Linked DNA regions of Panacibacter ginsenosidivorans. The protein of the gene in region 2 interacts with the protein of the main gene of each other region in a pairwise test. Links are inferred from orthologs where the notes say so. Each region holds a gene or a part of one and is shown on either strand. Other genes may lie near its edges.

Region 1 (4,661 bases), 2.1 Mb from region 2 along the record:
TTGGAGCTTCTTCAACTTTTGGCGCAGCAGCCCCATTTCCGCCACCTGCATGTTGTGCAACTAAAGCACTTACATCCTCACCGGCTTTACCAATGATTGCCAGCAGGTCATTTACCTGTAGTTTGCCACCTTTATCAGCGCCTACGTGCAGCAGCGTGCCTTCCTGGTAGCTTTCCAGTTCCATGGTAGCTTTATCCGTTTCTATTTCAGCTAAAAGATCACCTTTCTTAACTGCATCGCCTGGTTTTTTGTGCCATGCAGCAATTACACCTTCAGTCATGGTGTCGCTCAAACGGGGCATTAAAATCACTTCTGCCATTGGTATATATGATTTAAATATTCTTTTTTTGCTTTTTGTAACCGGCTGCAATGCTACTATTGTACTTCGGTTGTGTCACTCACTTATACTTAAGGAACGCTTTGCAGCAATTTTTTTCGAGCCGTGAAATTACAGTAAAATGCAATAGATACAAGTTAGTGTTCGGTTTTTTGTAAAGATGCATGCAACGGTTATTCGATATGCAATGGTATGCTGTACAAGAGTGCGACGCAACAACAGATGCCCAAGGATGAAATGCCGGGTTCAAAAGATTAATAATCAAGCTCCAGCCGCAATTTATCTTTTAACTCTTTAAGCAATGGATATTGCTCTGCTAATTTTTCGAAACGCTGGCGGCTGTTTAGCGAAAGATGCGCCGGCACTGCATCCTGTTCGCCCTCTTCAACCAAAACCTTGAAAGTTATGCTGCGGTTATTGAATGCCTGTTGAATAAAATCGGCCAGCAACATTTTCTCCTGCTCAATAAACCGTTGCTGCGTAAGCGCATTCACCGTTACGGTAAAAAAGTTGTCGGCTTCTATTTTTAGTTTGGCAAGTTTGAAAGTGTTGGCAGACGAGTGCTTTTGCTGCTCATCCATTTTTTTTGCGTACTGGTTCCAGTAATCGTTAAGCTTCTCAACGTTTAGCGCTTCTGCCTCTTTTATTTCTTCGATCAGGTATTGATCTCCGTATTTAGATTTTAAAGATTCCAGCAAACTTACTTTACCACCTCCTGAAGGCTTTGCGTTTGTTGCGACAGCTTTTATTTGCTTCGAAGCAAGTGGTGGTTCCGGTTGTTTTATAACAGCCGTTTCAGTTTTTGGTAAAAACTTTTGTGCTTCGGGCCCTGCTTCCTGTATATATAATTTAGGTGCGGCTTTTGTTTCCTCTGCAGGTTTTACCTGTAAAGAGTTGATCGATTTTATTTTATAAGCTATGGGTGAATCAACCCGTTTTTTTTTAACAACACTACCATTATCCATAGAGAGCTCTATGGCCTGTTGCAGAAAGTTTAATTTAATAAGCGCCATTTCAACATGCAGTCTTTTGTTGCGGGCCATTTTGTAGCTTATCTCGGCTTCGCTCAGAATATTTAAGGCGCTTATCAGAAAAGAAAGACCAGAAGTTTTAGCAACAGAAATATATTTATCCTGCATGCCTTCTACCACATCTAATAACGCTGCGGCTTTCGCATCTTTACACACAAGCAGGTTGCGGATGAATTCAGCAAAACCATTCAGCACCATATCACCTTCGAAACCTTTTTTATTTATTTCGTCGTAGAGTAACATAGCGCCTGCAAGATCCTGCTGCAGAAGATTATCAAGCAGTTTAAAATAATAATCATGATCAAGAATATTTAAATGCTCTAGTGTATTTTGATAAGTTACTTCACCATTTGTAAAACTTACAATCTTATCTAGAATACTTAGTGCATCACGCATGCAACCTTCACTCTTTTGCGCAATTACCTGTAATGCTCCTTTCTCTGCTTTTATCTCTTCTTTTTCTACGATCTCTTTTAAATGTTCAACTGTATCATTAGTAGTAATGCGTTTAAAATCGAAGATCTGGCAGCGTGATAAAATCGTTGGTAATATCTTGTGCTTCTCTGTTGTTGCCAATATGAAAATAGCATAAGGTGGAGGCTCTTCCAGCGTTTTCAAAAACGCGTTAAAGGCACTGGCACTCAGCATGTGTACCTCGTCTACTATATACACTTTGTATTTACCTGCCTGTGGTGCAAAACGCACTTGTTCTACCAATGCCCGTATATCATCAACAGAATTGTTTGATGCGGCATCGAGCTCATGAATATTTAAAGAAATACCATCATTAAAGCTTTTGCAGGAATGGCATTCATTGCATGCTTCTCCATCTGATTGCAGGTTTTCGCAGTTGATTGTTTTGGCAAGAATACGTGCACAGGTTGTTTTACCCACACCACGCGGACCACAAAACAGAAATGCATGCGCCAATTGATTATTCTTTATAGCATTCTTTAGCGTAGTGGTTATATGTGTCTGCCCAACCACTGTATCAAAAGTTTGCGGCCTGTATTTTCTTGCTGAAACAATAAACTTATCCATACAGGTTGCAAGATAATAATGTTAAGCGTTTTGGATTTCCGGTTTTCGGTTAAGTTGTGCACATGGTTAAAGGATTTTTTTGAGCCGGTCTTTTGTAATACTATAAACTTTTGTTGCGTCGCACACTTTTGCGGTTTGTTCATTGCTCAACACAGTTTAGGAAGTACAAGTGAGTGACACAACAGGCGGAGCCATGAAAACCTACTACCTGCATCCAAAAAATACTTGCCATTAGCAAGGGCTTAAACGGTAAGTAATAATTAAAATTCCCGCTTACTGTGCTTAACCAGTGTATTTTATTAATTTTGCCATCCTTTAATGCACCAATGTATGCAGGATCTTCTGGAAAAAATTGATAAAAGCAGGCTTCCACGTCACGTGGCCATTATAATGGATGGCAATGGACGGTGGGCTAAAGAAAAAGGCCAGGACAGGTTGTACGGCCATTTTCATGGTGTGGAAAGTGTACGCAATATTGTGGAGGGTGCAGGTGAGCTAGGTATTGAATACCTTACATTGTATGCATTTAGTACGGAAAACTGGGACAGGCCTGCATATGAAGTAACCGGTTTGATGGAATTACTTGTTGAAACGATCAAGAAAGAAGCTGCCGATCTGAAAAAAAATAAAATAAAACTGCATGTGATCGGCGATATGAATATGCTTCCTGAAAATGCAAGAAAAGAGCTGGAAGAAGTATTGGAAGAAACAAAGGATAATGCCACCATGCACCTGATAATGGCGCTTAGCTATAGCAGCCGTTGGGAATTGGTGAACGCTGTCAAGCAAATAGCATTTGATGTGCAGGCAGGTAAAGTTGACCCTGCTACCATTAACCAGGATACTCTGCAAAGTTATCTTACCACCAGTGAGTTTCCCGATCCCGAGTTGATGATAAGAACAAGCGGCGAATACCGCATCAGTAATTTTTTACTGTACCAGCTTGCTTATGCTGAATTGTATTTTACCAATGTACGATGGCCGGATTTCAGAAAGGAAAACCTTTATGAAGCCATTCTTGATTTTCAAAACCGTGAACGGAGATTTGGCAAAACAAGCGACCAGCTAAGACCAGAACCGGTAACGCATTAAATTAAAATAAGCACTATTTGTTTTAACAAACAGTTTTGACACAATTCTGATTATTCCCTTTAATTTGCCCAACTTAAATTTAAGCAACTGCAGTAATCTTAAAACTAATTGCAGAAGCCTTTCAAACATGAACCGGATGCAGCGATTTTATAAGTCTTTATTACCGCTTTTTATTTTTGGTTTATCGGGCCTTGCAGTTCATGCACAGGTTACAGACACAACAATCAATTCTTTAGATGCAGACCTGCTGAATATATTCAATCAAAAAAATCCACAAAAGTATAAGGTAGCAGAGATTAAGGTTACCGGCAATAAATACTTTGACCAGGCATTACTTACTTCTGTTGCGGGCATAAGTGTTGGTGATGAAATAACAATTCCCGGTGGCGATAATTTTTCTAAAGCGATCAACAAATTATGGGCACAGAATTATTTTAGCGATGTGGCCATTTACATAACTAAACTGGAAGGAACCAATATTTACCTGGAAATAAATGTTACAGAAAGACCAAGGCTTTCTAACTATTTCCTAAAAAATATCAATAAATCAGAGCAGGATGATCTAGGCCCAAAAACAGGGCTGATAAAAGGAAGAGTAGTTACGGAAAATATGAAACGTACTGCAATTGATGCCATAGATAAATTTTATTTTGAGAAAGGATTCCGCAATGTAAAGGTGAATATCGATGCGCAGAAAGATACAGGTCTCGAAAACTCGGTTGTGCTGTATTTATACATTAATAAAGGAAGTAAAGTAAAAATCAACCAGATCAACTTTATAGATAACAAAACAGTTAGTGAACTGAAGTTGAAGAAGCAAATGAAGGGCACTAAAGAAATGAGCCGTTTAACCCTTTATCCTCCCAGAGATTCCGGTGGTTTAGCTAACCCTACACGTTACACTTTTAGTGATTATTTAAACGAGAAAGGTTACCTCACTTTTACAAAGACAAAACGTGTACTTGATCCGTATATACGCATTAAGATCTTTACCAATGCTAAGTTTGATGAAAAGAAATATGAGGACGACAAAGAAAAGATCATAGATTATTATAACTCACTTGGCAACCGTGATGCCGCCATAGTTGACAGCAAAGTATATCCAAATAATAAAGGCAATATCAATATTGATATTAAGCTGGATGAAGGTCATAAATACT
Region 2 (5,981 bases):
ACATCACCTGAATATGATGATCATGCGGTAAGTTTTTTTGATAAATACGATATTCAGAGTTTCATCTTTTGCCCTGAAGAAAAGCAAAAGATGATTATTCCGCCAAAAGAAAGACTTTGCAGATTTTGTAAAAGAAAATATCCTGCAGTAACATTTAGAAACGATGCTCATATTATTCCAGAAGCATTAGGCAATCGATATCTAACTTCAGAATTTGAGTGTGACGAGTGTAACCAAAAGTTTGGAAAATTAGATGATCAGCTAATAAAATTTATAGGCGTAAGTAGATCATTGAATGGAACAAAAGCAAAGAAAAAAACTAAAATACCTAAATACCCATCTGCTGATAAAAAGGTTTTAGTTCAAAACAAGGAATTTTATTCAGATAAGGATGCATTAAATATTGAGTTGACACAACATGGCAACGGTTCATTTATATATGATGAAACTAATTCTCTTTACAAAATAAACTTTTTGAAAAATCCTTATATGCCGCTTTTAGTTTTTCAATCATTACTTAAGATGGCTATTTGCGTAATGAATGAAAAGGAAATTGAAGATTATGAGCATGCAATTGAATTTTTGCATGTAAAAAAAGATTTGATTCGTGAGTTGAGCGGATTACTATTGAGTGGATATCTATTACCATTAACTTTTGGGCATGAATACCCTCTTATTTTTCTTTTTAAAAAGAAAAACTTTGAAGACAATATTCCTACCCACGTATTTGTCTTGCATGCAAAAAATATAATGTTGGAAATTAAAATTCCACTCAATAAGAATGATAAATTTAATTATACAAAGGAAGCTATAAAAGTAAAGGATTGTCCTCCGTTATTCTTTAAGCCTTACGAATTACACAAGACACCATTTAAATATTTTCGTAGGGATTTATCTTCTACAATAGTTGTAAAAAATGATAGTGAAATATTAGTTGTTGAAATGCAGAAAGGAGAATTAAATAATTTTGTTGCATTCAACCCAACAACTAATTCTATCGAAAAACAAAAATCATTCAACCCTAATGAGATAAAAGGTATTTGGTTAAGCAATGCTGAAATTAAATTAGCAAATGGTGATGCATAAGTCGGAACGTACAAGAGTGCGACGCAACGAAAGCATCATAGCAGCAATGCAGTTGGCCTCATAAAAATTCTTTTACCGGTCTGACCTTTGGTCTGACCGGGATTACCCCGCCAGTCCCACATTAATCTCTACATCAGGGTTGGTCATTAAATACTCGGCCATTTCTTCGTTCATGGTAAAACCTTTTTCTAATGTGTACATGGTTATTTTCAAATTTTCCAAAGGGTCGTATACATTGAAACGCAGGGAATGCTTGCCTGGATTGGCTTTTACGTTGCTGTCTATAAAGTTTACAAAATCTTTTGTTACAGATGCGGGTGTAATATTAATTTCTATTTGCCGTGTGAGCGCCTGCTTGGCGGTTTCGAGCAACATCATGGTGGTGACTTTAAACTCGTATTGGTCGCTGTTGTAGCGCTGTTTAAAAAAACCATTGATGAGTAAGTTGTTTCCTTTTTCGAGATAGTTTTGAAACTTTACATAGTCATCGCTCCACAACATGATCTCTGTTTTGCTGCTGAAATCTTCTATGGTAAGCGAACCAAACTGTCGGCCCGTTTTTGTTACGCGGTGCTGCCCATCGGTAACCAAACCTGCAATGCGGAAATTGCGGTTGGCATTGGCTGCTATGAGTGTGGGAGAATCTTTTACTTCATTAAAATCGGCAAGGTTCATAATGCCATAATAACGCAGCTCGAATTTAAAATGATCGAGCGGGTGGCCGCTCATGAACATGCCGGTGACCTCTTTTTCGTAATCGAGTTTTTCAGTAAGTGTCCATTCTTCACAGGCTGGTAATTTTGGTGTAGCGATCTCCGGCATTACACTGTCACCAAAGAGACTGTTTACACTTTGGCTTTTGTTGGTTTGAAAAACATTTCCAAAACGAATAATTTTTTCAATGCCTGTAAGCGGCTCGCCTTGTGCTATATAAAAATATTGTGCACGGTGAATCTCTTTGAAACAATCGAAAGCGCCTGCATACGCAAGACTTTCCAAAGATTTTTTATTTACCGTACGTTGATTAACACGTTTGATGAGATCAAAAATATCTTTGTAGTGGCCGCCTTTATTACGTTCTTCAATAAGGCCCTCAATAGCAGCTTCACCAACACCTTTTAAACCACCGAGACCAAAACGGATCTCACCTTTTTTATTTACCGCAAAACCTTTTAGTGATTCGTTGATGTCTGGTCCGAGTACTTTTAAACCCATGCGTTTGCACTCTTCCATAAAGAAGGTGATCTTTTCAATAGCGCCTGCGTGGTTCAACACAGCGGCCATATATTCGCTGGGGTAATGTGCTTTTAAATAACCTGTTTGATAAGCCACCAAACCATAACAGGTAGAGTGCGATTTGTTGAATGCATATTGTGCAAAGGCTTCCCAGTCAGTCCATACTTTTTCAAGTATGTCTTTGTTGTGGCCTTTTGCAACAGCGCCATCCATGAACTTGCCTTTCATTTTATCAAGCGTCTTGCGGTCTTTCTTACCCATTGCTTTACGGAGTACATCTGCATCGCCTTTAGAGAAACCTGCAATACTTTGACTCAACAACATTACCTGTTCCTGGTAAACGGTGATGCCATAAGTTTCTTCGAGGTATTCTTTCATCACATCAAGATCATAAGTCACTTCTTCGCGGCCGTGTTTGCGTGCAACATATTTTGGAATGTATGCCATCGGGCCTGGACGGTACAAGGCGTTCATTGCAATGAGATCGGCGAACTTATCGGGCTTTAGTTCACGCAAATATTTTTGCATACCTGGACTTTCAAACTGGAACGTACCATTTGTTTCGCCACGTTGGTATAAAAGAAAAGTTTTTTCATCATCCAATGCTATATTATCAAGATCAATATCTATGTTATGATTTTGTTTGATGAGAAACAATGCAGTCTTTAAAATGGATAATGTTTTCAACCCAAGAAAGTCCATTTTTAACACACCTGCTTCTTCAATGGTGCTGCCTTCAATTTGTGTAACCCAAAGATCAGAGTCTTTGGCAACAGCAACGGGAATAAGATCAGTAAGATCGCTTGGTGCAATGATGATACCTGCAGCATGCACACCGGTATTGCGTACAGAACCTTCCAATCGTTCTGCTTCATGTAATACCTGGGCACGAATGTCAGTACCATGATATATCTCACGAAGACGTTTAATATTTTCTAATTCTTCGCCACCATAACCTTCTTTATCTTCCAAAGATTTTTGTCCTTCTTTTGCATCTTTCGCAGTGAATGGTGCAGTGAGCACACGGCCAAGATCTGTGCCCGGTCTGTCGGGAACCATCTTTGCCAATGCATTGCTTTCACTTAGCGGAAGATCCATTACACGTGCCACATCTTTGATGCTCATCTTTGCAGCCATCGTACCATAAGTGATGATCTGTGCAACCTGGTTCTTTCCATATTTGTGCACCACATAGTCAATCACTTTTTGACGACCTTCATCATCAAAGTCGGTATCAATATCCGGCATTGACTTACGATCAGGATTTAAAAATCTTTCAAATAGCAAATTGTATTTGATAGGATCAATATTCGTAATGCCGACACAAAAAGCTACCACACTACCAGCTGCAGAACCACGGCCGGGGCCAACGAATACGCCCATATCACGACCGGCTTTTATGAAGTCACTTACAATTAAGAAGTAACCTGCGAAGCCCATTGTCTTGATCGTAAATAACTCGAAGTCTAGACGTTCTCTTATCTCTTCTGTTATTTCGCTGTAACGTTGTCTTGCACCTTCGTATGTTAGGTGATGTAGATAATTCCATTGGTTAAGGTTGCTGTCATCACTTGATTGAAATTCTTTTGGAATAGGAAACGCAGGAAGCAAAATATCTTTCTTGAGATTTAATACTTCTATTTTATCAACGATGGCTTGAGTATTATCTAATGCTTGCGGAACATCATTGAAGAGTTCTGCCATTTCATCCTGCGTTTTAAAATAGAACTGATCGTTAGGAAATTTAAAACGACGGTTCTTTAATGCAATATCATCATTTACAAAATCATCAAAGCCCGGCGTACTTTGTTTTTCACCAGTGTTGATGCAAAGCAAAATATCATGCGCATTATAATCGTCTTTATCTGTATAGTGGCTGTCATTCGTTGCAATCACCGGCACATTGTATTTTTTTGCGAACTTCAATAATGTGTTGTTGATGATCTCCTGTTCTTTTATGTTATGGCGCTGCAGTTCTATATAGTAATCTTCACCAAACAAATCCAGCCACCATTTGAATTCTGTTTCAGCAGACGCTTCTCCATCATGCAAAATAGTTTGGGGCACATAAGCACCAATGCAGCATGTTGTTGCTATCAAACCTTCATGATATTTTTCAATTAGCTCTTTATCAATGCGTGGATATTTGCTGTACATGCCTTCAATAAAACCAAGCGAAGTAAGTTTTACCAAATTCGCATAACCCTGTTTATTTTTTGCCAGCAATACCTGGTGGTAACGTTCATCTTTTTGTTCTTTGGAAAATGTTTTACGGTGACGATCTTTTACCACATAAAATTCGCAACCAACAATTGGCTTTACAACGGGTTCAAGAATATCTTTTCCATCAGCGGTTTTACCAACGACCTTTGTATTGTTCCATGCCTGTTTTACAAATTCAAACACGCCAAACATATTGCCATGATCGGTAATAGCCAATGCAGGCATACCAAGCTTACCTGCTTTTTTATAAAGGTCACTAATGCCTGCGGCACCATCGAGCAAGGAATATTGTGTGTGTACGTGTAAGTGTGAGAATTGCATGTTCAATAAATTTCCTGTAAAAAATCAAACCTCAAATTTCGCCATTTCAAATGGGTTGAAGATGCTAAAAATTTATCCACATCAGTCGTTTTGCACATAGAAAGTGTAAAAGTTCTACACTTTGTTTGCCTGTTATGTATTTGAAACCTATATTGCGCACTGCATGAAAAGAATAGCCCCAATATATCTTCTCTGCGTTTTCGCTTTGCTTGGCAGTTGTAAGAGTTTTAAGAACACTTCTGCAAGCAGCAGCTCATCTGCATCACAAAAAAAGCAATCAAATAATACTGTATTTCTCGACAATATAAATGTAACACCAGGCGATGAAAGAACTTCGGTATTAAACACAAATCCAGGCGCACCATCTTATACAGCAATAAAAGCAGCAAAAAATTTCGATATAGAATCTGCACAGGAAGTGCAATTCAAATATGCAACAATGCTTAATGTACCTGTGGAAGAATTAACCAATATTCCTTTGTTGGAAGATATTGAAAACTGGTGGGGCACTAAATATTGCATGGGTGGCTCTACACAAAACTGTATAGACTGTTCTGCTTTTACGCAAACAATAATACGCGATATTTATTCTATTCAATTGCCACGAACTGCCGAAGAGCAATTCAATATGGCAGCCCCAATTAATTATACAGATCTAAAAGAAGGGGATCTTGTTTTCTTTCAAACAACAGGGCGCACCATTTCTCATGTGGGCGTTTATCTTGCCAACAACAAATTTGCACATGCGTCTACCAGTGGCGGCGTTATGATCAGCGATCTTAATGAAGACTATTGGAAAAAAAGATTAAGGGCTGCGGGAAGAGTTAAGAGAAGTTAATCGTTTGTAATTATCCTTTTTATTTTGAGCCGGGCATTTGTACTTGTGGCATCGCCTGTTGTGTCACTCACTTGTACGTTCGGTTCATGTATGATCAAAGCGTTGAAGAGTGCGACGCAACGATGCTAAATTGCATTACTATTGCCGGGTACATAAAAATTATTCTTTAAATGGTGATTGCCCTGTCTCTTGCAATTACACGCCAGCTATCAACAATATTTTTATCTTCTACGATCTTTGCGGTATCATACAATGCAACTGTGGGGCATATGTGAAA
Region 3 (4,627 bases), 2.0 Mb from region 2 along the record:
CAAGACTTACTTTTGCAGCGCAATCTGCAATCTCAAATTTGCAATCTCAAATGTCGCTATATACCAAACGCGGAGTTTCCGCCCAGAAAGAAGAAGTACACGCCGCCATTCAGAAACTCGATCAGGGTTTATACAAAAACGCTTTCTGCAAAATGTATCCCGATTTCATAGGCGGGGATAATGATTTTGTAAATATCATGCATGCTGATGGTGCCGGCACAAAAAGTATCCTGGCCTATCTATACTGGAAAGAAACCGGCGACATAAGTGTATGGAAAGGAATAGCACAGGACGCTGTAGCTATGAATCTTGACGATCTTCTGTGTGTAGGTGTCTATGATAATTTATTATTTTCTTCCACCATTGATCGTAATAAAACCATCATACCTGGCGAAGTGCTTGAGCAAGTAATTAATGGCACACAGGAGTTTTTTAATGAACTAAAAAAATTCGGTGTAAACGTTCATTATCTCGGTGGTGAAACTGCAGATGTTGGCGATGTTGTACGTACCATTGCAGTTAATGGAACTATGACGGCACGCTGGCCAAAAAATAAACTTATCACAAACGATAATATTAAGCCAGGCAATGTAATTGTTGGTTTTGCAAGTTATGGCCAGTCGGCATATGAAACAGTATACAACAGCGGGCTTGGTAGCAATGGATTAACGAGTGCAAGACATGATGTGCTGCAGAAATACTATGCGACAAAATATCCTGAAACATTTGAACCAACGCTGAGTGATGAAGTAGTATATATTGGTAAAAATAAAATGAGCGACATTACTGAAACGGGAGTCAATATCGGTAAGCTTCTGCTTTCTCCTACCCGCACTTATGCTCCGCTCATGAAAGTACTGTTGGAAGAATATTTCGAAAACATTGATGGTGTGATACATTGCAGTGGCGGCGGCCAAACCAAGTGTATGAAATACCTGCCTCAGCCTTTACGTGTTGTAAAGAACTATCTTTTCGAAGCGCCATATATTTTTAAATTGATCCAGGAAAATTCCGGTGCAGACGAACGCGAAATGTACCAGGTATTTAACATGGGCCACCGCCTCGAAATTTTTACCAATGAAAATGCTGCCATAAAAATGATTGATGCAGCTAAACAATTAGGAATTGATGCAAAGATTGTTGGCCACACAGAAGCTGCTGAAAGAAAAGAATTAATACTTTCTGTTAATGGAAACCAGATTATTTATTAGTATTCATTTCTTTTTTATGTACTCAGCTGTAAAGCTTTGTGCATCTGCTGTTGCGTCGCACACTTGTACAATAGTTTCATTGTGCAACACTCATTATTGTTGAGCAGAAAACACGAAAATTTACTTGCATATATGATTTCCAAACTTCCTGATGTTGGCACTACTATTTTCACTGTTATGAGCCAGCTTGCCGTTGAACACAATGCTATCAACCTTGGTCAGGGCTTTCCTGATTTTCCAATGAGCAGTGAGTTGACCAATCTTGTAAACAAAGCCATGCAGGATGGACATAATCAATATGTGCACATGAATGGTTTGCCGCTGCTTACGCAACGTATTGCAGCAAAGATTGAAAAATTATATCAAACATCTATTGATGCCGCTGCGCAAATAACTGTTACACCCGGCGGCACATACGCCATTTACACTTCACTTACAACAATATTACATGCAGGCGATGAAGTGATCGTTTTTGAACCGGCATATGATAGCTATATTCCAAATATTGAGATCAATGGTGCAAAAGCGATCCGCATTTCACTACAATATCCAACTTACAATATTCCATGGCATGAAGTGAAACAAAAAGTGAATGCAAAAACTAAAGCCATCATTATTAATTCGCCACACAACCCAACCGGCGCAGTGCTGAGCAAAGATGATATGACGCAATTGCAATCAATTGTTGATGGCACTTCTATTTATATTGTCAGTGACGAAGTGTATGAACATTTGATCTTCGATGGCATTCGTCATGAAAGTATTTTGCTTTATCCTGAATTGTTGAAAAGAGCCTTCGTATGTTTTTCTTTTGGCAAAACATATCATTGCACAGGATGGAAGATTGGTTACTGTATAAGCGCCGCAGATATTATGAAAGAGTTTAGAAAAGTGCACCAGTTTAATTGCTTCTCGTGCAATTCACCCGTGCAGTTTGCGCTTGCAGAATATCTGTTGAATGAAGATGCATATTTATCGTTAGGTGATCAAATGCAGCAGAAGCGTGATTATTTAAGAACATTAATGCAAGCAACACCGTTCAAATTAATTCCATCGCATGGCAGTTATTTTGAGTGCTATAGTTATGCAGGATTCAGCAATGAAACAGATAAAGATTTTGTTATGCGATTAACAAAAGAGAAAGGTGTTGTTGCCATTCCGATAAGTGCGTTTTATAAAGAAGCAACAGACAATAAAGTAGTACGTTTTTGTTTTGCCAAGAGAGAAGAAACATTGAAGAAGGCTGTAGATAAAATTATGAGCTAAGCTTTCTGTTCTTTATTCTTCTTCGTTGTGTCACTCAATTGTACTTCCTGTTCAGTATTGAGCAAAGCGTACAAGAGTGCGACGCAAGTAAAAACTTAATAGTTATTCCGAAGCCCGGCTCAAAAAATTACTCCACGATTAAAGCACCATCTTTATACTGTGGCAAGACATTCGCAACATCTGGTGTTACACAATATTCAAGATCGCTTTCGAGACCATAGGAAGCAAGCCTGTGCCAGTGCGTGGTTTTACGAATGAAACTGTACATGTCTTGCTTATGCATGTTGTACATATCTTCAGCCATAAGACTGCTATCGCAATGCATAATAAAATTTTCTTTTATTCTATTAATAACTGCGCCTGCAAATAGTGTGTCTTCAAGATTGAAACGGTTCTTCCATGCAGAGCAACCAAGAATTACATTTTTATTCATCGCAAGCAAATGATCACACACCGCAGAAAGATTGGGAAATGATCCTGTAACAACTTCAGACGCGCCACTTTCTAACGCCATATGCAAAAGCTTCGTGCCATTGGTTGTCGTAAGCACCAATGTTTTTCCTTTTATAAAAGAAGCAGAATATTCTGCAGGCGAGTTGCCATGCTGTAATCCTTCAATTATTTTTCCATCTCTTTCGCCGGCAGTAATAGCATTCAATTTTTTGCCAATAGCAATGCAATCTTCAACTTGTGCTACGGGAATAATTTTAGTCGCACCATTATACAATGCAGTGGCAATAGTTGAAGTAGCACGAAAAACATCAATGATAACAACAATACTGTCTTTTACTTCGTAAAGATCTAAAAGACCTGGAGATAATATGGTATGAAGCGTAGATTTCCTGTTCATAATTCGGCTGCAAATATACACAGAGAGCAGAAGAGATAAATTTTGAATGTAAAATGAGAAAGATTGCGCCATAACCAACATAGTTTGTACTTACATTTGGTAACGATCATTACAAAAAATTCATCATGAACACACGTAGGGATTTTTTACAATCAGCAGGCATAGTTGGTGCAGGATTATTATTAAGCAATAATCTTTTTGCAAAGAATAAATTCGAGTTTACAAGTAACAGACCTCCGCTTGCGCAAAGAAAATTTACAAGCGAAGCAGTTGAAGCAGCTATTCAACGCATCAAGAAAGATATTCCCAATCAGGAACTAGGCTGGCTGTTTGAAAATTGTTTTCCAAATACACTTGATACAACTGTTGATTTTGAAATGATCGATGGCAAGCCTGATACGTATGTCATAACCGGTGACATAGATGCCATGTGGCTGCGCGACAGCAGTGCGCAAGTTTATCCATACCTGCCATTAATGAAAGAAGATGAAAAACTGCAACAGTTGATTGCGGGTGTGATTAACAGGCAAACAAAATGCATTTTGAAAGATCCTTATGCCAATGCGTTTTATAAAGATGAAAATAAGATCAGCGAATGGAAACAAACAGATATCACCGACATGAAGCCTGGCATTCATGAAAGAAAATGGGAAATAGACTCTTTATGTTATCCTATTCGTCTTGCATATAATTATTGGAAAATTACCGGCGATGATGTCCCCTTTGATATTGACTGGATCAAAGCAATTGAACTAACTGTAACAACATTTAAAGAGCAGCAAAGAAAAACAAGCGAAGGTCCTTATATATTTCAAAGAAATACTTCATGGGCAACAGATGGCGTGCCGCTGAGTGGTTATGGTTATCCTGTAAAACCTGTTGGTCTAATCTGCTCTATGTTCCGCCCAAGTGATGATGCCACTATCTTTCCTTACTTAATTCCTTCAAACTTTTTTGCAGTTGCTTCTTTGAAACAAGCGGCAGAAATGATCAGTAAAATCAGTGGAGATAATAAGTTTGCAAATGAATGCACACAACTTGCAACAGAAGTAAACAATGCACTGAAACAATATGCAATTGTCCAGCATGTACAAATGGGTAGAGTGTATGCGTATGAGGTAAATGGCTTTGGCAGCTTCAATCTTATGGATGATGCAAATGTGCCAAGTCTTCTTTCGTTGCCTTATCTGAATGCTGTTTCGTCAACAGATCCGCTTTATCAAAGCACAAGAAAATTGTTGCTCTCTTCATATAATCCTTTCTTCTTCAAGGGCACGGCTGCAGAAGGTATTGGCGGTCC

The links.
Region 1: the proteins of dnaE (region 2) and FRZ67_RS11920 interact in binary tests that used the Escherichia coli proteins (3 or more experiments, as listed by UniProt). The link is inferred for Panacibacter ginsenosidivorans from one-to-one orthologs.
Region 3: the proteins of dnaE (region 2) and FRZ67_RS12570 interact in binary tests that used the Escherichia coli proteins (3 or more experiments, as listed by UniProt). The link is inferred for Panacibacter ginsenosidivorans from one-to-one orthologs.

The regions. Positions count from the first base shown.
Region 1 is NZ_CP042435.1:2,817,460-2,822,120, forward strand. What follows is about bases 1-2,938. They hold FRZ67_RS11920 (DNA polymerase III subunit gamma/tau), read right to left. Parts: upstream 2,410-2,938; coding sequence 592-2,409; downstream 1-591. Other genes in these bases: FRZ67_RS11915 (pyruvate dehydrogenase complex dihydrolipoamide acetyltransferase), read right to left, coding at 1-319; uppS (undecaprenyl pyrophosphate synthase), read left to right, coding at 2,740-2,938. Outside these bases: more of uppS, read left to right, coding at 2,939-3,501; FRZ67_RS11930 (BamA/OMP85 family outer membrane protein), read left to right, coding at 3,638-4,661. UniProt on the Escherichia coli protein: Part of the beta sliding clamp loading complex, which hydrolyzes ATP to load the beta clamp onto primed DNA to form the DNA replication pre-initiation complex.
Region 2 is NZ_CP042435.1:4,931,954-4,937,934, forward strand. The notes cover bases 989-5,246. They hold dnaE (DNA polymerase III subunit alpha), read right to left. Parts: upstream 4,867-5,246; coding sequence 1,189-4,866; downstream 989-1,188. Other genes in these bases: FRZ67_RS20955 (HNH endonuclease), read left to right, coding at 989-1,086; FRZ67_RS20965 (NlpC/P60 family protein), read left to right, coding at 5,030-5,246. Also shown: more of FRZ67_RS20955, read left to right, coding at 1-988; more of FRZ67_RS20965, read left to right, coding at 5,247-5,704; FRZ67_RS20970 (D-TA family PLP-dependent enzyme), read right to left, coding at 5,871-5,981. UniProt on the Escherichia coli protein: DNA polymerase III is a complex, multichain enzyme responsible for most of the replicative synthesis in bacteria. This DNA polymerase also exhibits 3' to 5' exonuclease activity. The alpha chain is the DNA polymerase catalytic subunit.
Region 3 is NZ_CP042435.1:2,976,145-2,980,771, reverse strand. What follows is about bases 507-3,410. They hold FRZ67_RS12570 (methionine aminotransferase), read left to right. Parts: upstream 507-1,343; coding sequence 1,344-2,477; downstream 2,478-3,410. Other genes in these bases: FRZ67_RS12565 (2-phosphosulfolactate phosphatase), read right to left, coding at 2,605-3,327; FRZ67_RS12575 (AIR synthase related protein), read left to right, coding at 507-1,211. Outside these bases: more of FRZ67_RS12575, read left to right, coding at 51-506; FRZ67_RS12560 (glycoside hydrolase family 125 protein), read left to right, coding at 3,453-4,627. UniProt on the Escherichia coli protein: Shows aminotransferase activity with methionine and histidine as substrates, and to a lesser extent also with phenylalanine.